DNA from 3 places in the Serratia sp. TSA_105.2 genome. Region 1 is predicted to be linked to each of the others. Evidence: riboswitches for the same ligand, from Rfam matches in the RefSeq annotation. Region 1 holds a riboswitch; each other region holds the start of a gene.
The links. A riboswitch is a leader RNA that binds a small molecule or an ion and turns the genes downstream of it on or off. The one in region 1 is predicted to bind thiamine pyrophosphate.
Positions count from the first base shown of each region.

Region 1 (2,256 bases):
TGACGCACGTGTTGCGCCAGCAGGATCTGATCCTCGCGCCGAATGGCGACGATCACGCAGGGTGCAATCTGCGGGTAGTACCGCTCTTTGCAGTGGCCGCACAGGCAGGCGCTTTCGGTGCGGCTGAGGTGCATTTCATGGCCGCAGTAGCCGCAGTAGCGGTGGGAACGGTAGAAATCCGCCAGCTGCACGCCGCGCCCGGCAAGCTGGAACAGACCGCGATCCTGATCCAACAGCTGACGCACCGAGCCCATCTCCCGCGGCATCGCCTGGCGCACCAGCCAGACCGGCGCGCCCTCCCATTCACCGATGGTGCGCGCCATGTGGCCCCGCAGCCCAAGAGCGGCGGCAGTCCCCGACGGCAATTCACCGTTCGGTAACCAAAGTTTGCTTTCATGGCTGACAATCCACCAGCCGTTTTCATTGCCCGTTAATGCAAGTTCCATATCGTTGTTGCACAACCTCAGCTTCACTGGCACTCTACGAATCGGCTTTGTTACATTTTAATAACTTACCGGTTACTTTTATTACTTACACGGAGTCAAACATGCTCAACCGTTTGGAAAGGCTGACTCAGCGCGTTGGCGGTAGTAATGAATTAGTTGATCAATGGCTTCAGGCCCGCAAACAGTTGCTGGTTGCCTACTGCACGCTGGTAGGCCTCAAACCGAATAAAGAAAAGCATACGCCGCTGAATGAAAAAGCGCTGGAGAACTTTTGCCACAACCTGGTGGATTACCTCTCCGCAGGGCATTTTCATATCTATGACAGAATTATCAAACAAGTGGAAGGCGCAGCCAGTCCGAAAATGTCGCTGGCGGTGAACATCTACCCCAAGCTGTGGGCCAATACCGAACAGATCATGGCGTTCCACGATCGCTATACCGAAGTGGATATCGATCAGGAGGTTTGTCTGGAATTCCACCAGGCCCTGTCGGATATCGGCGAAACGCTGGCGGCGCGCTTTGCGCTGGAAGATAAGCTGATCCAGCTGGAGGCGGAGGCCGCGCAGCAACCGCTGCCGGACCAGACGCTGGATCCGGCGCGTTAAAATTTTATAGTTTTTTTTCTTATCCCTCCTATACTGGGGGGCATCTTGTCGGAGTGCCTAGCGCCTGATTTGTTCATCGAATCAGCCAGGCTGAGACCGTTAATTCGGGATCCGCGGAACCTGATCGGGTTAATACCCGCGAAGGGAACAAGAGTAATCTATCGCCACAGGCACGGCCTTCCCCTTGCGGGCGCCCTGCCTTATCGGCCACCATCATTACTCCCTCCGAGCTCCAGACAAGCAACTTTCCCAACCCAACACACTGGTAGGAACTTGCTATGTCTAACGTTAATCCACCGCGCGCCCGTAAAGCGCAACGCGAAGCCGCCCAGCAGTTTATCGACACCCTGCAAGGCATGGCTTTCCCGAACTCACGCCGCATCTATCTGCAAGGCTCGCGCAGCGATATCCAGGTGCCGATGCGCGAAATTCAGCTCAGCCCGACCCTGCTCGGCGGCAGCAAAGACAACCCACAGTATGAACCCAACGAGGCGATCCCGGTGTATGACACCGCCGGCCCCTACGGCGATCCGCAGGCCGAGCTCGACGTGCACGCCGGCCTGGCCAAGCTGCGCGCCGGCTGGATCGACGCACGCGGCGATACCGCCACCCTCAGCGGCGCCAGCTCCGGCTTCACCCAACAGCGGCTGGCGGACGAGGGGCTGGATCACCTGCGCTTCGAACATCTGCCGCTGCCGCGCAAGGCGCTGCCGGGCAAGCGCGTGACCCAGCTGCACTATGCCCGCGCCGGTATCGTCACCCCGGAGATGGAGTTCATCGCCATCCGTGAAAACATGGGGCGCGAGCGCATTCGCGGCGAGGTGCTGCGCCACCAGCACCCGGGCCAGAGCTGGGGCGCTAACCTACCGGACAACATCACGCCGGAGTTCGTGCGTCAGGAAGTGGCCGCTGGCCGCGCCATCATTCCCGCCAACATCAACCATCCGGAGGCGGAGCCGATGATCATCGGCCGCAATTTCCTGGTAAAGGTGAACGCCAATATCGGCAACTCGGCGGTCACGTCGTCGATCGAAGAAGAGGTGGAGAAGCTGGTGTGGTCCACCCGCTGGGGCGCGGACACCGTGATGGATCTCTCCACCGGCCGCTATATTCACGAAACCCGCGAGTGGATCCTGCGCAACAGCCCGGTGCCCATCGGCACCGTGCCGATCTACCAGGCACTGGAGAAGGTCAACGGCGTGGCG
Region 1 is NZ_JBQZFT010000019.1:7,266-9,521, forward strand. It holds gene nudC (NAD(+) diphosphatase) at 1-446, opposite strand, end outside; gene ACUTSC_RS24525 (Rsd/AlgQ family anti-sigma factor) at 548-1,051, shown strand; TPP riboswitch at 1,091-1,215, shown strand; gene thiC (phosphomethylpyrimidine synthase ThiC) at 1,330-2,256, shown strand, end outside.

Region 2 (2,256 bases), on a different contig from region 1:
TGTGCGAATTGATCAACCCCATTTCACTGCTGGGCCACGCAGGGCCGCTCTACCAGCGCTATTGGTCGCCGGCGTACGGCCTGCTGCCGCGCTGGCACCACAACCGCACGCTAGCGCAGCAGCCCAAGCCCGCGGGCCTGACCGAACTGACGATGACCCACTTCAATGAACATTCGGAGTTTCACGCCATTCGCCAGGCGATCGAACCGCTGCTGGCGCAGCACGGTATCCGCCTGATCGTGCAAAGCGTGGATTACGCCACCTGGCACCAGGGCGACGCGCGCAGCGATCTGTGGCTCGGCAGCGCCAACTTCTATCTGCCGCTGGAGTTTTCGCTGTTCGCCACGCTGTACGAACTGCCGCTGATGCAGCATTGCATGAACGAAGATCTGGCGCAGGACGCGGCGCTGTGGCGCGCCAACCGCTTGCCGCTGGCCGAGTTCTGCCAGCGTCTGGTCAGCAACCACCAGTTGCATCCGCTGTTCCACCACTGGCTGCAGCTGCACGGCCAGCGCAGCATGCGCGGCGTGCGGATGAACACCCTCGGCTGGTTCGACTTCAAGTCCGCCTGGTTTGCCCCGCCGGAGGCATAAGCGTCTTTCGCCCGGGTCGGTTAATCTTTACAATAGCGCCGTCTCAACGGGGTGCGGTAAGTCGGGCCGCGTGATAAGCCCGATTTTCCGCTGAGAGCACACCCGTCGAACCTGATCCGGTCAATACCGGCGGAGGGATTTGAGCCCAGCGAACCGGCGACGCCGCCTCGCCCCCTCAGATGCCCTTGCCCCCTTATTTTTCAGGAGTGCAACGTGGTCAAAACATATCTGCCCTGCTTATTGCTGCTGTGTGCCGCGCCGGTGTTCGCCAAGCCGACGCTGACGGTTTACACCTACGATTCCTTCGCCGCCGACTGGGGCCCAGGTCCGGCGGTGAAAAAAGCCTTCGAAGCCGAGTGCGACTGTGAACTGAAGTTCGTCGCGCTGGAAGACGGCGTCTCGCTGCTGAACCGCCTGCGCATGGAAGGCAAGAACAGCGCCGCCGACGTGGTGCTGGGGTTGGACAACAACCTGCTGCAGGCGGCGCAGCAAACCGGCCTGTTCGCGCCGAGCGGCGTCGACACCGCCAAACTGACGGTGCCGGGCGGCTGGCAGGACGCGACCTTCGTGCCTTACGACTACGGGTACTTCGCCTTTGTCTACAACAAAGACAAACTGAAAAACCCGCCGAAAAGCCTGCAGGAGCTGGTCAGCAGCGACCGCAACTGGAAAGTGATCTACGAAGATCCACGCACCAGCACGCCAGGCCTCGGCCTGCTGCTGTGGATGCAGAAAGTGTATGGCGACAAGGCGCCGGCCGCCTGGCAGCAGCTGGCGAAGAAGACCGTCACCGTCACTAAAGGCTGGAGCGAAGCCTACGGCCTGTTCCTGAAGGGCGAAGGCGATCTGGTGCTCAGCTACACCACCTCTCCCGCCTATCACCTGATTGAAGAGAAAAAAGATCTCTACGCCGCCGCCACGTTCAGCGAAGGGCACTACCTGCAGGTGGAAGTGGCGGGCAAGCTGAAGGCCGCCAAACAGCCTGAACTGGCGGAGCGCTTCATGCAGTTCATGGTGACGCCGGCGTTCCAGAACACCATCCCGACCGGCAACTGGATGTACCCGGTGATCAACACCCCACTGCCCGTCGGCTTTGAGCAGATGAACGTACCGCATACCGCGTTGCAATACAGCGCCGAAGAGGTGGCCAAACAACGCAGCGGTTGGATCCGGGCATGGCAAACCGCCGTCAGCCGCTGATCCCCCGCTGGCTCTGGCCGGGGCTGCTGGCCGCCGGCGTGATCCTGCTGGTCGCCGCGCTGGCGATGGGCTCACTGTGGCGTCACGCGCCTGACAGTGACTGGCGCGGCCTGTGGCAGGACAGCTACCTGTGGCACGTGGTGCGCTTCACCTTCTGGCAGGCGCTGCTGTCGGCGCTGATTTCGGTGCTGCCCGCCGTTCTGCTGGCGCGCGCGCTCTATCGCCGCCGTTTCCCCGGCCGGCAGCTGCTGCTGCGACTGTGCGCCATGACGCTGGTGCTGCCGGTGCTGGTGGCGGTGTTCGGCCTGCTCAGCGTCTATGGCCGCCAGGGCTGGCTGGCGACGCTGTGCGGCTGGCTGGGCATCGAGTATGGCTTCTCGCCCTACGGCCTGCAGGGCATTCTGCTGGCGCACCTGTTCTTTAACCTGCCGCTGGCCACCCGCCTGTTGCTGCAGGCGCTGGA
Region 2 is NZ_JBQZFT010000004.1:343,194-345,449, reverse strand. It holds gene sgrR (HTH-type transcriptional regulator SgrR) at 1-593, shown strand, start outside; TPP riboswitch at 631-749, shown strand; gene thiB (thiamine ABC transporter substrate binding subunit) at 807-1,793, shown strand; gene thiP (thiamine/thiamine pyrophosphate ABC transporter permease ThiP) at 1,769-2,256, shown strand, end outside.
Region 2: another riboswitch for thiamine pyrophosphate. It lies ahead of thiB (thiamine ABC transporter substrate binding subunit); the one in region 1 lies ahead of thiC (phosphomethylpyrimidine synthase ThiC).

Region 3 (2,256 bases), on a different contig from region 1:
CAGCCGGCCAGCAACAGCGTGGCGTCATTCGGCAGCGTCTGCGCGAGCGTCGCCGTCAGCAGCGCCTGGGCAAACTGATAGCCGGGCACCAGGGTCAGAATACGGCGATCGTAGTCCGCCGCTGCGGCATCGGGGAAGCGTGTATCCGTTTGGTGTTGCATAACCTTCCTTGCCAAGTTCATTGAGAGAGACAAGGAAGGGTATGCTTAACTGATAATGAAATCCATTATCATTAATGAGTTCTGTGACGGGAAAGGCGGCGTTAGCGGGCCGGCGAATGCATCAGGTAATAATCTTCCTCGCCGGCGTTGCCGGTAGAGATGATGCGCCAGCCGTGTTTACGGTAGAACGCCAGCGCCTTTTCATTCTTCACCAGGCATTTCAGCGAGCCGGTGGCGGTGAAGGTAGCTTCCGCCGCCTGCAGCAGCGCACTGCCGACGCCGCGCGGCGGCTGATGGGGAGCGACATACAGGTTATGAATGAAGTTGTCTTCGCGGTAGACGGAGACGAATCCCAGCAGCACGCCGCCGTCTTCCGCCACCCAAATCGCTTCGCCCAGCGTCGCGCCGTCGAAATCTTCCAACTGATAGTTTGAGGTATCGCGCCAGCCGAACGCCGCCTTGCGCGACGCCAGGTACAGCGTGCGCAGGAAGGGGCGATCGGTCTCTTGGTAGGGTCTTATCTGCATGGCATCTCCCGGTGGTTTGTGCTCACTATAGCGCATTGCGCGGCGTATGCCCGCCGGGCAATTTATTCGCTTGTTTGTCCGCGCCGTCGCTGGCATGATCCCCTGCAGGGATTAACGCAACGTTGATCACAACCTATTGATTTTCATGACTCGGGGTGCCCTTCTACGTGAAGGCTGAGAAATACCCGTATTACCTGATCTGGATAATGCCAGCGTAGGGAAGTCACGGCCGCCCAGCCGGCGCCGCCTTCTTGAACGCCGGTTGGGAGGAATATGATCGCTCGACCTGATGGACTACCCGGCGCTCGCGCCGCGGCCTGTCTGACCCAATTCCAACAGCGGCCTCCGCTGATCCACTGCCTGACCAACGAAGTGGTGCAATCGCTGACCGCCAACGTGCTATTGGCGCTCGGCGCCTCCCCGGCGATGGTGGTGGAGCCGCAAGAGGCGGCGCAGTTCAGCGAGCTGGCCGACGGCCTGCTGATCAACGTCGGTACCCTCAATGTGCTGCGCGCCGAATCGATGCGGGCGGCGGTGGCCGCCGCCAATCAGGCCGGCAAGCCCTGGACGCTGGATCCGGTGGCGGTCGGCGCGCTCTCCTACCGCACCGCCTTTGCTAAACAGCTGCTGGACGAGAAACCGGCGGCGATACGCGGCAACGCCTCGGAAATCATGGCGCTCAGCGGGTTGCTGGCCAGCGGCCGCGGCGTGGACAGCGGCGACGATTCGCTGGCGGCATTGCCCGCCGCGCGTGAGCTGGCGCAGCGCAGCGGCGCGGTGGTGGCGGTCACCGGCGCGGTGGATTACGTCACCGACGGCCAACGCGATTGGGCGATCGAAGGCGGTTCCCCGCTGATGACGCGGGTGGTGGGTACCGGCTGCGCGCTGTCGGCGGTGGCGGCGGCGTTTTGCGCCCTGCCGGGCGATCGCCTGGACAACGTGGCGACCGCCTGCCGGGTGATGTCCCACTGCGGCGGCCTCGCGGCCAGACAGGCCGGCGGGCCGGGCAGCTTTACGCCGGCGTTCCTCGATGCCCTGTATCAGCTGCGCGGGGAGGATCTGTGATGAAACGCATTAACGCGCTGACCATCGCCGGCACCGATCCCAGCGGTGGCGCCGGCATTCAGGCCGATTTGAAGGCTTTCTCGGCGCTCGGCGCCTACGGCACCTCGGTGATCACCGCGCTGGTGGCGCAGAATACCCGCGGCGTGCAGTCGGTGTATTACATCGATCCGGCGTTCGTCGCCGCGCAGCTGGACTCGGTGTTCAGCGACGTGCGCATCGACAGCGTCAAGATCGGCATGCTGGCCAACGCCGACATCGTGCAGGCGGTGGCCGAACGGCTGCGCCATTACCGGCCGGAGTTCGTGGTGCTGGACACCGTGATGCTGGCGAAAAGCGGCGATCCGCTGCTGGCGCCGGAGGCGGTGGCGTCTATTCGGCGCGAGCTGTTGCCGCAGGTGTCGATCATTACGCCGAACCTGCCGGAAGCGGCGGCGCTGCTGGCGTGCGCGCCGGCGGAAGATGAAGCGCAGATGCGTGAGCAGGGGCGGGCGCTGCTCGCGATG
Region 3 is NZ_JBQZFT010000013.1:75,414-77,669, reverse strand. It holds gene ACUTSC_RS23215 (methyltransferase) at 1-161, opposite strand, end outside; gene ACUTSC_RS23210 (GNAT family N-acetyltransferase) at 263-688, opposite strand; TPP riboswitch at 830-926, shown strand; gene thiM (hydroxyethylthiazole kinase) at 962-1,753, shown strand; gene thiD (bifunctional hydroxymethylpyrimidine kinase/phosphomethylpyrimidine kinase) at 1,753-2,256, shown strand, end outside.
Region 3: another riboswitch for thiamine pyrophosphate. It lies ahead of thiM (hydroxyethylthiazole kinase); the one in region 1 lies ahead of thiC (phosphomethylpyrimidine synthase ThiC).